3 regions of the Streptomyces sp. NBC_01381 genome follow, and region 3 is predicted to be linked to each of the others. Evidence: riboswitches for the same ligand, from Rfam matches in the RefSeq annotation. Region 3 holds a riboswitch; each other region holds the start of a gene.

The links. A riboswitch is a leader RNA that binds a small molecule or an ion and turns the genes downstream of it on or off. The one in region 3 is predicted to bind cyclic di-AMP.
Positions count from the first base shown of each region.
Region 1: another riboswitch for cyclic di-AMP. It lies ahead of OG453_RS04945 (M23 family metallopeptidase); the one in region 3 lies ahead of OG453_RS28240 (M23 family metallopeptidase).
Region 2: another riboswitch for cyclic di-AMP. It lies ahead of OG453_RS08495 (transglycosylase family protein); the one in region 3 lies ahead of OG453_RS28240 (M23 family metallopeptidase).

Region 1 covers NZ_JAPEPI010000001.1:1,014,608-1,020,846, forward strand. The annotation lists gene OG453_RS04940 (PP2C family protein-serine/threonine phosphatase) at 1-751, shown strand, start outside; cyclic di-AMP (ydaO/yuaA leader) riboswitch at 973-1,119, shown strand; gene OG453_RS04945 (M23 family metallopeptidase) at 1,131-2,213, shown strand; gene OG453_RS04950 (aldo/keto reductase) at 2,361-3,305, shown strand; gene OG453_RS04955 (PrsW family intramembrane metalloprotease) at 3,306-4,640, opposite strand; gene trmB (tRNA (guanosine(46)-N7)-methyltransferase TrmB) at 4,700-5,488, opposite strand; gene lhgO (L-2-hydroxyglutarate oxidase) at 5,524-6,239, opposite strand, start outside.
Region 2 covers NZ_JAPEPI010000001.1:1,746,297-1,752,535, forward strand. The annotation lists gene OG453_RS08485 (cytochrome P450) at 1-303, shown strand, start outside; gene OG453_RS08490 (transglycosylase family protein) at 465-1,484, shown strand; cyclic di-AMP (ydaO/yuaA leader) riboswitch at 1,678-1,872, shown strand; gene OG453_RS08495 (transglycosylase family protein) at 1,876-2,586, shown strand; gene eno (phosphopyruvate hydratase) at 2,849-4,135, shown strand; gene OG453_RS08505 (septum formation initiator family protein) at 4,226-4,702, shown strand; gene OG453_RS08510 (DUF501 domain-containing protein) at 4,725-5,252, shown strand; gene OG453_RS08515 (Ppx/GppA phosphatase family protein) at 5,341-6,239, shown strand, end outside.
Region 3 covers NZ_JAPEPI010000002.1:1,449,264-1,455,502, reverse strand. The annotation lists gene OG453_RS28255 (bifunctional GNAT family N-acetyltransferase/acetate--CoA ligase family protein) at 1-140, opposite strand, end outside; gene OG453_RS28250 (HPr family phosphocarrier protein) at 257-538, shown strand; gene OG453_RS28245 (GntR family transcriptional regulator) at 734-1,438, opposite strand; gene OG453_RS28240 (M23 family metallopeptidase) at 1,621-2,421, opposite strand; cyclic di-AMP (ydaO/yuaA leader) riboswitch at 2,434-2,596, opposite strand; gene OG453_RS28235 (pitrilysin family protein) at 2,813-4,198, opposite strand; gene OG453_RS28230 (pitrilysin family protein) at 4,195-5,550, opposite strand; gene OG453_RS28225 (DNA topoisomerase (ATP-hydrolyzing) subunit A) at 5,765-6,239, shown strand, end outside.

The DNA of each region.
Region 1 (6,239 bases), on a different contig from region 3:
TCACCGGATCGGGGGGCTCGACATCGCGGCGCGGTACGAGGCCGCGGACGCCGACGCGTTCATCGGTGGGGATCTGTACGCCGTGCAGGACACCCCGCACGGCGTACGCGTCATCGTCGGTGACGTACGCGGCAAGGGGATGGGCGCGGTGGCGGCCGTCGCCGTCGTCATCGGGGCGTTCCGGGAGGCGGCCGAGCAGGAGGCGACCCTTGAGGCGGTGGCGCAGCGCCTGGAGCGGGCGCTCGCGCGGGAAGGCATGCGGCGCGAGGGGCTCGACGCCTTCGAGGGGTTCACCACCGCCGTCCTCGCGGAGATCCCGCGCGGCGACGGAGTCATCCGCATCCTCAACCGCGGGCATCCCGAGCCGCTGCTCCTGCGCGGCGACGGACGGCTGTGCGTGCTGTCCGCGAGCGAGCCAGCGCTGCCGCTCGGGATGGGCGACCTGGGGGTCTGGCCGGACCGCGCCGACGAGGCGGAGTTCCCGCCGGGGGCGATGCTGCTGCTCTACACCGACGGGCTCTCGGAGGCGCGGGACATCCGCGGCGAGTTCTACAACCCGGCGGCCCGGCTCGGCGGCCGGATCTTTCCCGGACCCCACGGTCCGGACTCGCTGCTTGCGACGCTGGCCGAAGAGGTGCGCCGGCACACCGGCGGGGGAGGGACGGACGACATGGCGCTGCTCGCGGTGCGGCGGCCGGAATCCGGCGACGCACCGGCCGCTGCACCGCCCGATGTCACGGGCCGTGACTGAATCGCACCACTCCGCATAACAACTGACGCACTGTCAAGGTGGTGTGAAGGTCCGGTGTGTGAAGAAGTGCGGTCAACTCGCCCCGTTCCCGCCCCTGGTGTCCCGTTAAGTACAGGCCAACGGCGTTAACGATCAGTCGGAACGGCTTGGAATACGGCCCTGCCGTCTATTAACGTTCGATAACGCAGCGCGGTCGTCCCAGCCGTCACTCGAGTCGGCTCCGTGCGCACGCGCCTAATCCCGAAAGGGAGCCGGGGAACCACCAATTGGGGTGAATCGGGCATCTGTGCATCCGTGCCAGATGTTCGTAGGAGACCTTCCTGCTCCGAACCCGTCAGCTAACCCGGTAGGCGAGAAGGAAGGAAAGGAGCGCGCCCCAGTGGCGTCCAACCGGCCTGCCCCCCAAGCCGTTTACGTACCGAGTGACGACGACCTCGGTGCCCATGACGATGAGACTTGGGAGGAGTGGAATCCCACCGAGGAGTCCATCCGTCCCGTTCGCGGCAGGCACCGCGTCCACAAGAAGGGCGGCGGCGGGCTCGCCCGCAGCTCCACCGTCCTCGGCGTGGGCGTCATCGCCGCCGTCGGCGCGGGCGGCATCGCCACCGCGCAGGGTGGCAAGCCCCCGGTCTCCATCGAGATGCCGGACATCTCGGCCGTCACGGACTCGCTGCCGGAGGCCAAGTCCCTTCCCGGCGTGGGCTCCCTGATATCCGACGACTCCGACTCGGGCTCCTCCGACGCCGGCGTGACGACCGCCGCCGCCCCGCTCACCGCCGCAGGTGTCAGCACCGCCGACGCCGAGCAGGGCACCACCGACGCCGGTGAGGCGCTGCGGGCCCGCATCATGCAGCAGGCCGAGAACCAGCAGGACCAGGCGGACGACGCGGTCCAGAAGGCGGCGGAAGAAGCCGCCGTCAAGAAGGCCGCGGAGCAGGCCGCCGCCGAGCAGTCCGCGGCCGAGAAGAAGATCGCCGCCGAGAAGGCCGCCGCGAAGAAGAAGGCGGAAGAGGAAGCCCGGCGCAAGGCCGAGGCGGAGCGCCTGGCCAAGCTCGCCAAGAGCTACACCCTGCCCCTCAGTTCGTACACGCTCACCAGCACCTTCGGGCAGGCCGGCTCCATGTGGTCCTCCGGCTACCACACCGGCCTCGACTTCGCGGCGCCGACGGGCACGCCCCTCAAGGCGATCCACTCCGGCACCATCAAGGAGGCCGGCTGGGCGGGGTCGTACGGCTACCGCACCATCCTGGAGCTCGAGGACGGCACCGAGATCTGGTACAACCACCAGTCCTCGATGGGTGTCAGCGCCGGCCAGAAGGTCACCACCGGCGACACCATCGGCCGCGTCGGCGCCACCGGCAACGTGACCGGACCGCACCTCCACCTGGAGATCCACCCCGGCGGCGACTCCACCGGGGTCGACCCGGCCGCCTGGCTGCGGGACAAGGGCCAGTCGCTCTGAGGTCGAGGCACTCCCTGTGAACTCCGGCGGTCCTGGCGGCAACCCCCCGACGTCAGGGCTGCCGGCTCGGCATGCCCACATCCGGTAGCGCGGAACTGACATCCCGCTGTACGGAATGCTGGGATCCGTAAGGGTGTTGAGCCCCGTATGACTTCTCTACGCAAGCTCGGCCCGTCCGACCTCGAGGTCTTCCCGCTCGCCCTCGGCGGCAACGTCTTCGGCTGGACGGCCGACGAGGCGCAGTCCTTCGCGGTGCTCGACGCCTACACCGCGGCGGGCGGCAACTTCGTCGACACCGCCGACGTCTACTCGGCCTGGGCGCCGGGCAACAAGGGCGGTGAGTCCGAGACCGTCATCGGCAACTGGCTCGCCGCGCGCGGCCATCGCTCCGACGTCGTGATCGCCACCAAGGTCGGCGCCCACTCCGACTACAAGGGCCTGTCCGCGAACACCATCAAGTCCGGTGCCGAGGAGTCGCTGCGCCGGCTGCGCACCGACTACATCGACCTCTACTACACGCACTTCGACGACCCGACCGTCCCCGTCGAGGAGATCATCACCGCGCTCGACGATCTGGTGACGTCGGGCAAGGTGCGCGCGATAGCCGCCTCCAACCTGACCGCAGAGCGGCTCCAGGAGTCCATCGACTTCTCCGACCGCGAGGGCCTCGCCCGGTACGTGGCGCTGCAGCCGCACTACAACCTCGTCTCCCGCGGCACCTACGAGGGCCCGCTCCAGGAGGTCGCGTCGCGCTCCGGCCTGGCAGCGGTGCCGTATTACGCGCTCGCCTCCGGCTTCCTCACCGGCAAGTACCGCCCGGGGGCGCAGGTCGACAGCGCGCGGGCCGAGGGCGCGGGCAAGCACCTGGAGACCGACCGTGGCGTGAAGGTGCTCGCCGCCCTGGACGAGATAGCGGCCGAGCGTGGCGCCGAGGTCGCGACCGTGGCCCTGGCCTGGCTCGCCGCGCAGCCGACGGTGGCCGCGCCGATCGCATCGGCCCGCACGGTCGAGCAGCTGCCCGCGCTGCTCGCGGTGGGCGATCTCGAACTGACGGAGGCCGAGGTGACCGCGCTGACGAAGGCCTCCGCCTGATCAGCCGCGGTAGGGGTTGTACGGGGCCTGGTAGGCGGGATATCCCGCCGCCGGTCCGGCGTACGCGTATCCCTGCTGATGGAGAATCCGGTACCCGTACGGCGGCGGCATCGGTACGGGCACGGGTGCCGTCGCCCGCGCCGCATAGGCGAGCGCGGGCCTGGCCAGTTCGCGGCGCTCCCACAGCGCGTGCAGCAACTCCCGCTCCCGTACGACGAAATCGGCGCCCGCGCGGCCGCGTCGGCCCCGGTGCCGGAGCAGGGCGAGCGACGTCGCGTACGCCTCGTACTCCGCGACCGTGCGCGCCGCGGCCTTGCCCTGCATGTACGAGGCGTAGTCGCGGGCGATGGTGCGGGCGCGCATCGTGCCGAGCGCGTACGGCTCGGGCGGCGTGAGCCAGCCCGCGAGCGCGTACGCGGGCAGCTCCGTGCGCACCACGCGCAGGCCGCGCTGCCTGAGCCAGATCACCAGCCAGGTCAGCAGCCCGAACGCGGGCAGCATGAAGAGCGCGTACACCGCGAAGAAGCCGCCGAAGGTCGTCGAGCCGTTCCACAGGGCGTGCAGGCCCATCGCGAGGAGCAGTCCGGCGAGCGGAAGCAGCACGCGGCGCAGCCGCCCGCGGCCGGTGCCGAGCGCGGCGATGCCGAAGCCGATGCCGGTGAGCACGGTGAACAGCGGGTGCGCGAAGGGCGACATGACGATGCGTACGAAGAAGGTCGCCGCCGTCACGGACGCGAGCCCGGTGCCGCCGTTGAGCTGGTCGGTGCCGAACGCGCTGCCGAGATAGAGGATGTTCTCGGTGAACGCGAAGCCGGTGGCGGTCACTCCGGCTATCACCACGCCGTCGAGGACGCCGGTGAACTCGCGTCTGCGGAAGAGGAAGACGAGCAGGACGGCCGCGGCCTTGGCCGTCTCCTCGACGATCGGCGCTATGACGGTCGCGCCGAGGGTGTCCGCGCTGCTCGGGTCGGCGGTGGCGGTGGCTATCCAGCGGGTCGCGAAGCTGTTCGCGACGATCGCTATGAGGGCGGCGGCGCAGGCGCCCCAGGCGAAAGAGAAGAAGAGGTTCCGCCAGGGTCCCGGCTGTACCCGGGACAGCCAGCGGAAGGCGGCTATGAGCAGCGGCACGGGCAGCGTGGCGAGCCCGAGCCCGACCAGGAACCCCTCGGTGCCGGTCTGTTCGCGCACCAGGGCGAGGATGACGAGCCCGGAGAGGGCGAGCAGGGTGACCAGCGCGGCGGCGCGGATGGCCCGCCGCTGCCACCAGCGCGCGTGGCGCAGCCCGGGGGGCCCCGCCGGGGGCATGGGGTGCGCGTGCGGAGAACTGGTGGCCACGCCGTTGACCCTAACGAGGGACAGGGGTGGCCCGCGACGGTGCGTTTTCGCCCGGGCGGCTACTGGTCCTCTGTTACCCGGCGGAACAGCAGGTCATGGACCACGTGCCCCTTGTCGATGCCCTGGCCTTCAAAGCGGGTGAAGGGCCGGAAGGCGGGACGAGGCGCGTAGCCGCCGTCGGGCCGGGTGTTCTCGAAGAGGGGGTGCGCGGTGAGCACTTCGAGCATCTGCTCGGCGTACGGCTCCCAGTCGGTCGCGCAGTGCAGCAGCGCGCCGGGCTTGAGGCTGGGCGCGGCGAGGTCGAGGAACTCGGGCTGGATGATGCGGCGCTTGTGGTGACGGGCCTTGGGCCAGGGGTCGGGGAAGTAGACGCGCAGGCCGTCGAGGGAGGCGGCCGGGAGCATCTCGCGCAGCAGGATGACGGCGTCCCCGTTGGCCACGCGGACATTGCTGAGGCTGTTGCGATCGGCGAGACCGAGCAGATTGCCCTGCCCGGGGGTGTGCACGTCGACGGCGAGGATCCCGGTGTCCGGATCATCGGCGGCCATCTGCGCGGTCGCCTCGCCCATGCCGAACCCGATTTCGAGCACCACGGGCATCTCGCCGCCGAACAGCTCACCGAGGTCGAGGACGCGCTGCCCGTCGATGTCCAGGCCCCACTTGGGCCACAGCCGCTGCAGGGCATCGGCCTGGCTCGTCGTGACCCGGCTCCTGCGGGGCTGGAAGCTGCGGATCCGCCGCTCGTGGTGCGACCCGGCGGGGTCGGGCGAGGGGCCGCCCGGGAAACGGGGCTCGGCCTTGGGGCGGGGGGCGTGGGGCCCGGCGGGGGTGGGGTTCGACTCAGACACAGTGGGGGCGATTTTACTTGCCCGCAGGGCAGCCCCTACAGCAGCGCAAGGACCCGCCTGGCCACCGCGCGTCCGATCGGCAGTGAAGCCGTGGCGGCAGGCGAAGGCGCGTTCAGGACGTGCACCGTCCGCGCCCCCTCCCGGATGAGGAAGTCGTCGACCAGCGTCCCGTCCCGCAGCACGGCCTGCGCCCGCACCCCCGCGGCCACAGGGATCAGGTCGGACTCGGTCACCGCGGGCAGCAGCCTGCGCACCGCGGAGGTGAACGCGCCCTTGGAGAGGGAGCGCCGCAGTTCCCCCGCCCCGTACCGCCAGTGCTGCCGGGCTATCCGCCAGGAACCCGGCCAGGCCAGCGTCCCGGCGAGCTCCAGGGGCCGTACGACACCCCATCCGTATCCCTCGCGGGCGAGCGCCGGCACCGCGTTGGGCCCCACATGGACCCCGCCCCCGATGCCCCGCGTCAGATGCACCCCCAGGAAGGGGAACGCCGGATCCGGCACCGGGTACACGAGCCCCCGCACCAGCTCGGGCCGCGCAAGATCGAAGTACTCCCCCCGGAAGGGCACGATCCGCATCTCCGGGTCGTCCCCGGCAAGCATCGCCACCCGGTCGCACTGCAACCCCGCACAGTTGACCAGCGCCTTCCCCCGCACCACGGCCCCGTCGGCGGTCCGCACGGCCACCCCGAGCGCCGCCCGCCGGTCGATGCGCACGACCTCCGCGCCGTACCGCACATCCGCCCCGGAAGCGT
Region 2 (6,239 bases), on a different contig from region 3:
GACCCCGTTCTCGTCGTGCTCGCCGCCGCCGACCGCGACCCCGAGCGGTTCGAGGACCCCGACACGCTCGACCTCTCCCGGCGCGACAACCAGCACCTCGGATACGGGCATGGCATTCACTATTGCCTGGGTGCGCCGCTCGCCCGGCTCGAAGGGCAGGCCGCCCTCGCGACCTTGCTACGCCGCCTCCCTGACCTGCGCCTCGCGGCGGAACCAGGTGATTTGCGCTGGCGAGGCGGGCTCATCATGCGCGGACTGCGCACGCTGCCGGTGGAGTTCACACCCGCACAGAAGCACACCTGAGGCACCCTTGAGCTGACGGTGCGTCAAGACTGTGACTTTCACGTGATCTCCGCTGCATCGACTTGTGACAACTGTTCGACTGCGGCTACGTTCACCGACGACTCGGCATCCGCTGTCGCAGCAGCCGCAGTCGCCTCTGCAGTCTTCTGAAAGGCACTTGCATGCTCTCCGGTAATGGTCGTCACCGACGCCCCCGCCAAGCCCCGGCCCTCATCGTCGCGGCAGGTGTCACCGGATCAGCCATCGCGATCCCGCTGCTCGGCGCCACCAGCGCGAGCGCCGCGGACACCGCCACCTGGGACAAGCTCGCGGAGTGCGAGAGCGGCGGCTCCTGGAGCCTGGACCCGGGCAACGGCTACTACGGCGGCCTCCAGATGTCCCAGGAGACGTGGGAGCAGTACGGCGGTCTCGACTACGCCCCCTACGCCGACCAGGCCAGCCGTTCGCAGCAGATAGCCGTCGCCGAGCAGGTCCTGGCCGACCAGGGCCCCGGCGCCTGGCCCAGCTGCGGAGTGATCGCTGGGCTGAGCAAGGACGACGCCCCGGCCGATGTCGACCCGGGTGCCCCGATCACCTCACTGCCCTCGGACGAGCCGACCGACACGAGCGGGTCCGGCGACGCGGGCGAGTCGGGTGACTCGGGCGACTCGGCCGACCCCTCGGAGAAGCCGTCTGAGGAGCCGTCGGAGAAGCCCTCCGAGAAGCCGTCCGAGAAGCCGTCCGCAAAGCCCTCGGAGAAGCCGTCCGAGAAGCCCTCCGAAAAGGCCGACTCCGGCGACGACTCCCGAGACAAGAATCACGACGAGTCGGGCGACTCCGGCAGTGATTCGGACAAGTCCGGGCAGAACGACTCCACTTCGCCCGCCACCCCGAACTCCACCCCCTCCACCGGCGCGGGCGAAGGCTCCGGCCGGCACCGCGGCGACAGCGCGGACGACGGCCAGGCCAAGAACGGCGACCGCGACGGCTCGGGGCGGCACGCGTCGCGCGGCGACGACCGCGCGAAGGACGGCGCCGACGGGACGTACACCGTCCGCTCCGGAGACAACCTCTGGACCATCGCCGACGACCTCGGCGTACAGGGCGGATGGAGCGCGCTCTACGCCGAGAACAAGAAGTCCGTCGGAACCGATCCCGACCTCATCCTCCCCGGTCAGAGCCTCGATTTGGGCGAAAAGTAAGGGAAGTTGACGAAGAGTCGGCCAGTCGCTTCGCGCTGAATGTCCGGTTTGGCGTAAGTGAGAGATGGGTCTCAGAAGCCCTGATCGTCTTTGAAATTCGGCGGATCGCATGACTACGGTCGTGACCGCTCGCCACAGCGGGCCCCGCCGGTCGGTACGCCTAGTCCTGCCAACGGCCGTTCGGGAACAGTCGTCGCGTCAAGCGCCGTAGGCAGGAGCGGGGGACCCAATGGTTTCCGCCGGGCCCGGCCGCACAGCAGCAGAACGAAGAAGCTGCCGAGCGGAGTTGGGACCGGCTAGGGGTTAAGTCGCGCTCAAGAAGCGCGGCCGGGCAACTTCATCGGCCCGAACCCGACAGCTCACCTCGTAGGCGTCGGTGAGGGGATCACTCATGCTGTTTTCCAGCAAGGGCAAGCACCGTCGTCCGTCCAAGGCCACCCGTGTCGCCACGCTCGCCGGCGTCACCGGTGTCGCGGTCGCCGCCCCGCTGATGGCCGCCGGATCGGCCTCCGCCGCCACCGGTTCCGAGTGGGACTCCGTCGCCCAGTGCGAGGCCGGCGGCAACTGGTCCATCAACACCGGCAACGGCTACTACGGCGGCCTGCAGTTCTCGGCCTCCACCTGGGCCGCGTACGGCGGCACGAAGTACGCCGCCACCGCCGACCAGGCCTCCAAGGCCCAGCAGATAGAGATCGGCGAGAAGGTTCTCGCGGGTCAGGGCAAGGGTGCCTGGCCGAGCTGTGGCGTGGGCCTCTCGGGTGCCGCGTACAGCGGTGGCGGTGCCGAGGAGAGCGCGCCGCAGCAGCAGCCGGCCGAGCAGCCGCAGAGCCAGCCGAGCGCCCAGACCGAGGCGCCGAAGCAGGAGGCCGCCCCGAAGCAGGCCGCCCCGAAGGCCGAGTCCAAGAAGACCGTCGAGACCCCGACCGGCAAGAAGGTCAAGAAGGGCGACGGCGAGTACAAGGTCAAGAAGGGCGACACCCTCTCCAAGATCGCCGAGGAGAAGGACGTCAAGGGCGGCTGGCACAAGGTGTACAAGCTCAACGGCGACATCATCGACAACGCCGACATGATCTACCCCGGTCAGCAGCTGCACCTCAGCTAAGAGCTGACAGAGCGGCGGCCGCGCCTCGGCGGAAGCGCGGCCCGCCCCACCCCCGTCCCCACGGGCTCCCCGTCCCGGTGCGCGTATCCCCCGTACGCACCGGGGCGGGGTCTTTTTGATCCACCGCTTTGTTCCGTTCGGAAACTTTTTGCTCTCGGTTTGTCCACAGGGCGGTCGCTCGGCTGGCTCTTGTCCGGGAGCCGGTTAGGCTCGTGTCCGCGAGGCCAACGCCCCGCGTACCCGCGTCACATCCCAGAAGGAGATGCTCGTGCCGTCCATCGACGTCGTCGTAGCCCGGGAAATCCTGGACTCCCGAGGCAACCCCACGGTCGAGGTCGAGGTCGGCCTCGACGACGGCAGCACGGGTCGTGCCGCCGTTCCGTCCGGTGCGTCCACCGGTGCTTTCGAGGCCATCGAACTCCGTGACGGTGACCCCAACCGTTACCAGGGCAAGGGCGTGGAGAAGGCCGTCCTCGCCGTCATCGAGCAGATCGGCCCGGAGCTCGTCGGGTACGACGCCACCGAGCAGCGCCTGATCGACCAGGCCATGTTCGACCTGGACGCCACCGACAACAAGGGCTCGCTCGGCGCCAACGCCATCCTCGGCGTCTCCCTCGCCGTCGCGCACGCCGCCTCCGAGGCCAGCGACCTGCCGCTGTTCCGCTACCTCGGCGGCCCGAACGCGCACCTGCTGCCCGTCCCGATGATGAACATCCTGAACGGCGGGTCGCACGCCGACTCCAACGTCGACATCCAGGAGTTCATGATCGCGCCGATCGGCGCCGAGTCGTTCTCCGAGGCCCTGCGCTGGGGCACCGAGGTCTACCACACCCTCAAGAAGGTCCTGAAGGACAAGGGTCTGTCGACCGGCCTCGGCGACGAGGGCGGCTTCGCCCCGAACCTGGACTCCAACCGCGCCGCGCTCGACCTCATCGTCGAGGCCATCAAGCAGGCCGGTTACGTCCCCGGCGAGCAGGTCGCGCTCGCCCTCGACGTCGCCGCGTCCGAGTTCTACAAGGACGGCAAGTACGAGTTCGAGGGCAAGTCCCGCTCGGCCGCCGAGATGACCGAGTACTACGAGGAGCTCGTCGCCGCGTACCCGCTGGTCTCCATCGAGGACCCGCTGTTCGAGGACGACTGGGCCGGCTGGAACGTCATCACCGAGAAGCTCGGCGAGAAGGTCCAGCTCGTGGGCGACGACCTGTTCGTCACCAACCCGGAGCGCCTGGCCCGCGGCATCGAGGAGAAGTCCGCGAACGCCCTGCTGGTCAAGGTCAACCAGATCGGCTCGCTGACCGAGACGCTCGACGCGGTCGAGATGGCCCAGCGCAGCGGCTTCAAGTGCATGATGTCCCACCGCTCCGGCGAGACCGAGGACGTCACCATCGCCGACCTGGCCGTCGCCACCAACTGCGGCCAGATCAAGACCGGCGCCCCGGCCCGCTCCGAGCGCGTCGCCAAGTACAACCAGCTCCTGCGCATCGAGGAGATCCTGGACGACGCGGCGGTCTACGCCGGTCGCTCGGCGTTCCCCCGCTTCAAGGGCTGAGCCGTAGTCACGCTGTAGTTACGTACGTCCCCGTACTCGGTCCCGTACCGTGTGCGGGGACGTACGCGCGTGTGAACGGGAGGCGGGGACATGGCCGTGAAGGACCGGGACCGGTTCTCCACCGCGACCAGGCTGCGGCTGTTCGGCGAGCAGACCGCGGAGCGCGTCTACCGCTCCCAGACCAAGCGCCAGGCCCGCCGCTCCCGGCTCACCGGCCGGGCGGCGCTCCTCGCGCTTGTGCTCTGCTCCCTCGTCGTCGCGCTCGCGTACCCGATAAGGCAGTACGTCTCCCAGCGCGCCGAGATCGCCGATCAGCGCCGGGAGCAGGCCGAGCGCCGCGAGAACGTCGAGAGGCTGAAGGACGAGAAGGCGCGCTGGCGTGACGACGCGTACGCGGAGCAGCGCATCCGGGACCGGCTGCACTATGTGATGCCGGGCGAGACCGGGTTCACGGTGATCGATCCCGCGGCGACGAAGAGCCGCCGCGCCGACCAGGGGGCGGCCACGCGCCCCTGGTACTCGAACGTATGGGACGGCGTCGACAAGGCCGACCGCCCCGACGACTGACCCAAGGACATGAAAGACAGGCATGGAAACGCCCCCGCCGACCACCCCGCGCACCGAGCCCACCGACGCCGACGTCGAGGCCTTCAAGCAGCAGCTCGGCCGCCCGCCGCGCGGCCTGCGGGCCATCGCACACCGCTGCCCGTGCGGGCAGCCGGACGTCGTCGAGACGGCGCCGCGCCTGCCGGACGGGACGCCGTTCCCGACGACGTACTACCTGACGTGCCCGCGGGCCGCGTCCGCGATCGGCACGCTGGAAGCCAACGGCGTCATGAAGGAAATGTCCGAGCGGCTCAAGACGGACCCCGAGCTGGCCGCCGCGTACCGCGCGGCGCACGAGGACTACATCGCGCGCCGTGACGCCATCGAGGTCCTGGAGGGCTTCCCGAGCGCGGGCGGCATGCCGGACCGCGTGAAGTGCCTGCACGTCCTGGTCGGCCACTCCTTGGCCGCGGGCCCCGGAGTAAACCCCCTGGGCGACGAGGCCATCGCGATGCTCCCGGAGTGGTGGCGCAAGGGCGCGTGCGTTTCGACGACCGAGGAACAGGGCTGACCCCGCCGCCGCTTCGCGGCGGGCTTGCTCCCCACCCACCCGCCCTTCTTCGGGGGCTGAGCCCCCATCCCGTGACAGGAGAGCGCGCATGACCCGCGTCGCCGCGATTGATTGCGGTACCAACTCCATCCGTCTGCTCGTCGCAGACGCCGACCCCGCGACCGGCGAACTGGTCGACCTGGACCGCAGGATGACCATCGTCCGCCTGGGCCAGGGCGTGGACAAGACGGGCCGCCTGGCGCCAGAGGCACTCGCCCGCACCTTCGCGGCCTGCCACGAGTACGCCGAGGTGATCAAGCGCCACGGAGCGGAGCGCCTCCGCTTCGTCGCGACCTCCGCATCCCGCGACGCCGAGAACCGGGACGACTTCGTACGCGGAGTCCTGGACATCCTCGGCGTCGAGCCGGAGGTCATCAGCGGCGACCAGGAGGCCGAGTTCTCCTTCACGGGGGCGACGAAGGAGCTGACCGGCACCGACCACCTCGCCAAGCCCTACCTCGTCGTCGACATCGGCGGCGGCTCCACGGAGTTCGTGGTCGGCGAGGAGCACGCCCGCGCCGCCCGCTCCGTCGACATCGGCTGCGTACGCCTCACGGAACGGCACGTCCGCAGCGACCCGCCCGCGCCCGCCGAACTCGACGCCGTCCGCGCCGACATCGAGGCCGCGCTCGACCTCGCGGAGCAGACGGTCCCGATCCGCGAGGCCCGCACCCTGGTCGGCCTCGCGGGCTCCGTCACCACCGTGGCGGCCATCGCGCTCGGCCTCGACGCGTACGACTCCGCGGCGATCCACCACTCCCGTATCTCGTACGAGCAGGTCGCCGAGATCGTCGGGCGGCTCGCCGGGTCCACCCACGACGAGCGCGCCGCGATCCCGGTGATGCACCCGGGCCGCGTCGACGTGATCGTTTCGGGCGCTCTCGTGCTGTTGGCGATCATGGACCGGACGGGGGCCGGGGAGGTCGTCGTCAGCGAGCACGACATCCT
Region 3 (6,239 bases):
GAGACCTGTTCGTAGAAGCTGACCAGGCGGTCCGCGTCCTCGGCCGTGATGGGCCTGATCCGGGCGGTTCCCCCGTCACGGAGCACGACGTCGGCTTCCCAGTGGGAGGGGTATGCGTGCCGGTCCGACGGGGTCTGCATGGGGCCAGGGTACGACGTACGGTCGTTGGAGCACGGTCCCTCGGTCGGCGGAGCACTCACGACGGCATGAGAGACTGGTCTAGACAACTGTGAGACACCTGGAAGGGCAGCAACACATGGCTGAGCGCCGCGTCAACGTCGGCTGGGCCGAGGGCCTTCACGCCCGACCCGCCTCCATCTTCGTCCGCGCGGCCACGGCCGCCGGCGTCCCCGTGACGATCGCCAAGGTCGGCGGCAACCCGGTCAACGCCGCCTCCATGCTCGCGGTGCTCGGCCTGGGCGCGCAGGGCAACGAGGAGATCGTGCTCGCCTCCGACGCCGAGGGTGCGGACGCCGCCCTCGACCGTCTGGCGAAGCTGGTCGCCGACGGCCTCGAGGAACTCCCCGAGACCGTCTGACAGCGACTGTCGCACGCATACGCCGAAGGGCCCGCCCGGAACAGGGGGCGGGTCCTTCGGCATATTTGCGTCCGCTTCCCGAGCACCGCCGAACGCAACCGAATAAAGGCAGGGGATATCGCCGAATGCGGGCAGCAGAAATAGCCGCCTCGCAATCCCCCGTCGAATAGCACTTCTTTGTATACGGCGCCCCTGTTAATTCTGCAGGCTCACCGTGTTTACGACATGTTGCGAACCCCTCACGCGATCGCGTTCCCGCTCGCGCTCGCCCCGCGGCACGAACCGCAGCCGGTGCGCGGCCGTCGCCCGCTCCGTGTGCTGCGCGGTGAGCGCACGGGCCCGCTCCGCGTCGCCGCGCGCCACCGCGTCGACGATCGCCGCGTGCTCCGCCCAGGACTCCGCGGGGGCGGCCGGCGTCTCGACGACATACATCCAGGCGATCTTGTGCCGCAGCTGGGTGAGCAGCGCGGTGAGGCCGGGGCTGCCGGACGACTGGGCGAGCGTCTCGTGGAACCAGCCGCCCAGCGAGCGCAGATCCTCGCTCTGACCGCGCCTCGAACGCTCCTGGCCGAGCCTGACGAGGCCGCGCAGGACCTTCAGATGGGCCTCGGTGCGGCGCTGCGCGGCACGGGCCGCGGCGAGCGGTTCGAGGAGCATGCGGATCTCCAGGAGGTCGGCCGCCTCCTGCTCGGTCGGCTCGGCGACGCACGCGCCCGCGTGCCTGCGCGTGACGACGAACCCCTCGGCCTCCAGGGTGCGCAGCGCTTCGCGCACCGGGACGCGGGAGACTCCGTAGCGGCGCGCGAGCAGTTCCTCGGTGAGCCGGCCACCCCGTTCGTAGACACCGGAGACGATGTCGTCCCGGATGGCCGTGCATACCGAGTGCGCAGGAATGCGCATGACCTGACCTCCGCCTTAATCCCCGCGAAACGCGGTCGATTGACGCTCATTCAGTGACTCTATTGCAGAGCGTGTGAATTTCCGACGGCGGGTCGGAATCCATGGATATTTTTTGGCCAAAGGCGAGCCTGGAACGACGAAAGCCCCGGCTCTCTATGAGCCGGGGCTTTCGATGAATCAGATCAGACGTTGACGCCGTGCGACCGGAGGTAGGCGACCGGGTCGATGTCCGAGCCGTAGTCCGGACCGGTGCGGGCCTCGAAGTGGAGGTGCGGGCCGGTCGAGTTGCCGGTGGAGCCGGAGAGGCCTATCTGCTGGCCCGGGGTGACCGCCTGGCCGACGGTGACGCTGAGGGACGACATGTGGCCGTACTGCGTGTACGTGCCGTCGTTCATCTGGATGACCACGTTGTTGCCGTAGGCACCGCCCCAGCCGGCCTCGACGACGGTGCCGGAGCCGACCGCGTGGACCGTGGTGCCGGACGCGGCGTGGAAGTCGACGCCGGAGTGGCTGCCGGAGGACCACATGGCGCCGCCGGTCTGGTAGCCCGTGGAGATGGACGAGCCGGTGATCGGGGAGACGTAGCTGTTGAGGCGCTTGCGCTCGGCCTCGCGGGCGGCGCGCTCCTTGGCCTCGCGCTCCTTCTTGGCCTTCGCCTTCGCCTCGGCCTCGGCCTTGCGCTTGGCCTCGGCGGCCTTCTTCTTGGCGGCCTCTTCGGCCTTCTTGGCGGCAGCGGCGTCGTCGGCGGCCTGCTGCTGGGCGGCAGCCTGGGCGTCGATGCTGGCGGCGAGCGAGTCGCCGACGGAGATCGCCTGGGTCAGGCCCGTCTTCTCGACGGCGGCCTCATCGGCGGCGAGCGCCGGAGCGGCGAGGCCTCCGATGACACCGGTGGTGGTGAGGGCGGCGACGCCCGCCACGTTCGCGGTGGTACGCGTGAGGCGGCTCGGGCGACGGTGCTTCCCGGTGGCACGGGTGAACGCCATGAAGCGGCTGATCCTTTCCTTCCTTCTCGCCTACCGGGTTAGCTGACGGGTTCGGAGCAGGAAGGTCTCCTACGGGTTCCTCGCCTCGCGGCAAGGTGCCCGATTCACCCCAGGGGACATGTGGGTCCCCGGCTCCCCTGGCTCGCGCCGTACGGGGACTCGGCGATGACTGTCCGGTGCCGCGGACGCGGCGTACTGCATGACGAACAGCCGGACCAGACGCTAAGCGGGGCGTCTTTCCATCGCCAAACGGATCAGAGGTTTTGTAGCGCACGCCACAGGTCAGACACGTAACCTCCATAGCAATTCGGACATATGAGGACCCCAGCAGCCAATTCCCGCCACTGGGGTCCCGATATGTCCTGACTGTCCCTCAGCCCGTGACCGTCATTCAGCCCGTGACCACACTCACTTCACCGATGCCGAGGGCCTTGACGGGCTCCTCGATCTGCGCCGCGTCGCCGACGAGGATCGTCACGAGCCGGTCGCCCGGGAAGGCGTTCACGACGGCGGCGGTGGCCTCCACGGTGCCGGTCGCGGCCAACTGCCGGTACAGCTGCGCCTGGAAGTCGTCCGGCAGGTGCTGCTCGACCTGGTCGGCGAGGGTCGCCGCGACGGACGCCGCCATCTCGAACTTGAGCGGGGCCACACCCACCAGGTTCTGTACGGCGACATCGCGCTCGGCGTCCGTGAGGCCTTCGGCGGCCAGGGTGCGCAGCACCTTCCACAGGTCGTCGAGAGCCGGGCCCGTCGACTCCGTGTCCACGGAGCCGCTGATGGCGAGCATCGCGGCGCCCGTGCCGTCCGGTGCGGAGCGCAGGACCTGGGCGAACGCCCGTACGCCGTAGGTGTATCCCTTCTCCTCGCGCAGGACGCGGTCGAGGCGCGAGGTGAGGGTGCCGCCCAGGCAGTACGTGCCGAGCACCTGGGCGGGCCAGACGCGGTCGTGCCGGTCCGCGCCGATGCGGCCGATCAGAAGCTGCGTCTGGACGGCTCCGGGGCGGTCCACGATGACCACACGGCCGGTGTCGTCGGCGGTCACCGGGGGCACCGGACGCGGCTCGGCCGTGCCGCCCGTCCAGGCGCCGAGGGTGTCGGCGAGTACGGCGTCAAGGTCCGTGCCGGTCAGGTCGCCCACGACGACGGCGGTGGCCGTGGCGGGACGGACATGCTTCTCGTAGAAGGCGCGCACGGCCGCCGAGTCGATGGCCGCGACCGTCTCCTCGGTGCCCTGGCGGGGGCGCGACATCCGCGAGGTCGCCGGGAAGAGCTGCTTGGAGAGCTCCTTGGCAGCGCGGCGCGCCGGGTTGGCGCTCTCGTGCGGGATCTCGTCCAGGCGGTTGCTCACGAGGCGCTCGACCTCGCTGTCCGCGAAGGCGGGGGCCCGCAGGGCGTCGGCGACCAGGCCGAGCGCCTTCGGGAGCCGGGAGACCGGGACTTCGAGGGACACCCGCACACCGGGGTGGTCGGCGTGCGCGTCCAACGAGGCGCCGCAGCGGTCGAGTTCGGCGGCGAACTCCTCGGCGGAGTGCTTGTCGGTGCCTTCGTTGAAGGCCCTCGCCATGATCGTGGCGACACCGTCGAGGCCCGCGGGCTCGGCGTCGAGCGGCGCCTCCAGGTGGATCTCCACGGCGACGACCTGCTGGCCGGGGCGGTGGCAGCGCAGCACCGTGAGGCCGTTGTCCAGGGCCGAGCGCTCGGGCGCGGGGAAGGCCCACGGCCGTGCGGTGCCCGCCTGGGGCTGCGGGTGGAACTGCATCGTCGCGGCCTCGGTCACTGCGCCGCCTCCTCTTCGTCCTCGTCGGTGGCTTCGGCGGCTTCAGGTGCCGCGATGGGCTCGTACACGAGCACCGCGCGGTTGTCCGGGCGCAGGCGGGCCGCGGCGGCCGCCTGGACCTCCTCAGCGGTCACGTCGAGGACCCGCTGCACGGCGGTCAGGGCGAGCTGCGGGTCGCCGAACAGGACGGCGTACCGGCACAGTTCGTCCGCGCGTCCCGCGACCGTGCCGAGCCGGTCGAGCCACTCGCGCTCCAGCTGCGCCTGGGCGCGCTCCATCTCCTCGGCGGTGGGGCCCTCCTCCGCGAAGCGGGCGAGCTCCTCGTCGACGGCCGCCTCGATGACGGGGACCTCGACATCGCCGGACGTCTTCACGTCCAGCCAGCCCAGCGAGGGGGCACCGGCGAGGCGCAGCAGGCCGAACCCGGCTGCCACGGCCGTGCGGTCGCGGCGTACGAGCCGGTTGTAGAGCCGGGACGACTCGCCGCTGCCGAGGACCGTGAGCGCCAGGTCGGCCGCGTCGCACGCGCGCGTGCCGTCCTCCGGGAGGCGGTAGGCGGCCATCAGGGCGCGGGCCGGGACCTCTTCCTCGACGACCTCGCGCAGCTCCTTGCCGATGGTGTCGGGCAGCGCGCCGTCGCGGGGCGGCTGCTTGCCGTCGTGCGAGGGGATGGACCCGAAGTACTTCTCGACCCAGGCGAGCGTCTGCTCCGGGTCGATGTCGCCGACCACGGAGAGGACCGCGTTGTTGGGCGCGTAGTACGTACGGAAGAAGTTCCGCGCGTCCTCCAGCGTCGCCGCGTCCAGGTCGGCCATGGAGCCGATCGGGGTGTGGTGGTACGGGTGGCCCTCGGGGTACGAGAGAGCGGTCAGCTTCTCGAAGGCCGTGCCGTACGGGACGTTGTCGTAGCGCTGGCGGCGCTCGTTCTTGACGACGTCCCGCTGATTCTCCATCGACTCGTCGTCGAGCGTGGTGAGCAGGGAGCCCATCCGGTCGGCTTCCAGCCACAGGGCCAGCTCGAGCTGGTGCGTGGGCATCGTCTCGAAGTAGTTGGTGCGCTCGAAGCTGGTGGTGCCGTTCAGCGAACCGCCGGCTCCCTGCACCAGCTCGAAGTGACCGTTGCCGGGCACCTGCTTCGAGCCTTGGAACATGAGGTGCTCGAAGAGGTGCGCGAGGCCCGTACGGCCCTTGACCTCGTGGCGCGAGCCGACGTCGTACCAGAGGCAGACCGCGGCGACCGGGGTCAGGTGGTCCTCGGAGAGCACCACGCGCAGGCCGTTGGCCAGCCGGTGCTCGGTCGCTGTCAGGCCGCCTGAGCCGGCCTCGGCCGTGGCCGTGTGACCCATGGGCATGTACGTCCCTTCGATCGCGGAAAAGCTGGATGTTCAGCCAGTCCTGCCACTGTATGCAAGCGTGCCGACAACCTGTGAAGTTCCCGCTCCGCGCTCGGCGTAGTCGGGTCCGAAGTCCGGGTCGTGGTCGGCGTTGTCAGTGGGACAGTCCACAATGGTCGGCGTCAGATCCCGTTGATGCCCTGGCAGACACCGTGAAGGAGCCGCAGCAGCGATGGCCCGCCGCAGCACGAAGACCCCGCAGCCCGACGACTCGTTCGAGGAGAAGATCCTCGACATCGACGTCGTCGACGAGATGCAGGGCTCCTTCCTCGAGTACGCGTATTCGGTCATCTACTCGCGCGCCCTGCCGGACGCCCGCGACGGCATGAAGCCGGTGCACCGCCGGATCGTGTACCAGATGAACGAGATGGGCCTGCGCCCCGACCGCGGCTATGTGAAGTGTGCCCGTGTCGTCGGCGAGGTCATGGGTAAGTTGCACCCGCACGGCGACGCGTCGATCTACGACGCCCTGGTGCGCATGGCCCAGCCCTTCTCCATGCGGCTTCCGCTGGTGGACGGGCACGGCAACTTCGGTTCGCTGGGCAACGACGACCCGCCGGCCGCCATGCGGTACACCGAGTGCCGGATGGCCGACGCGACGTCCCTGATGACGGAGTCGATCGACGAGAACACGGTCGACTTCGAGC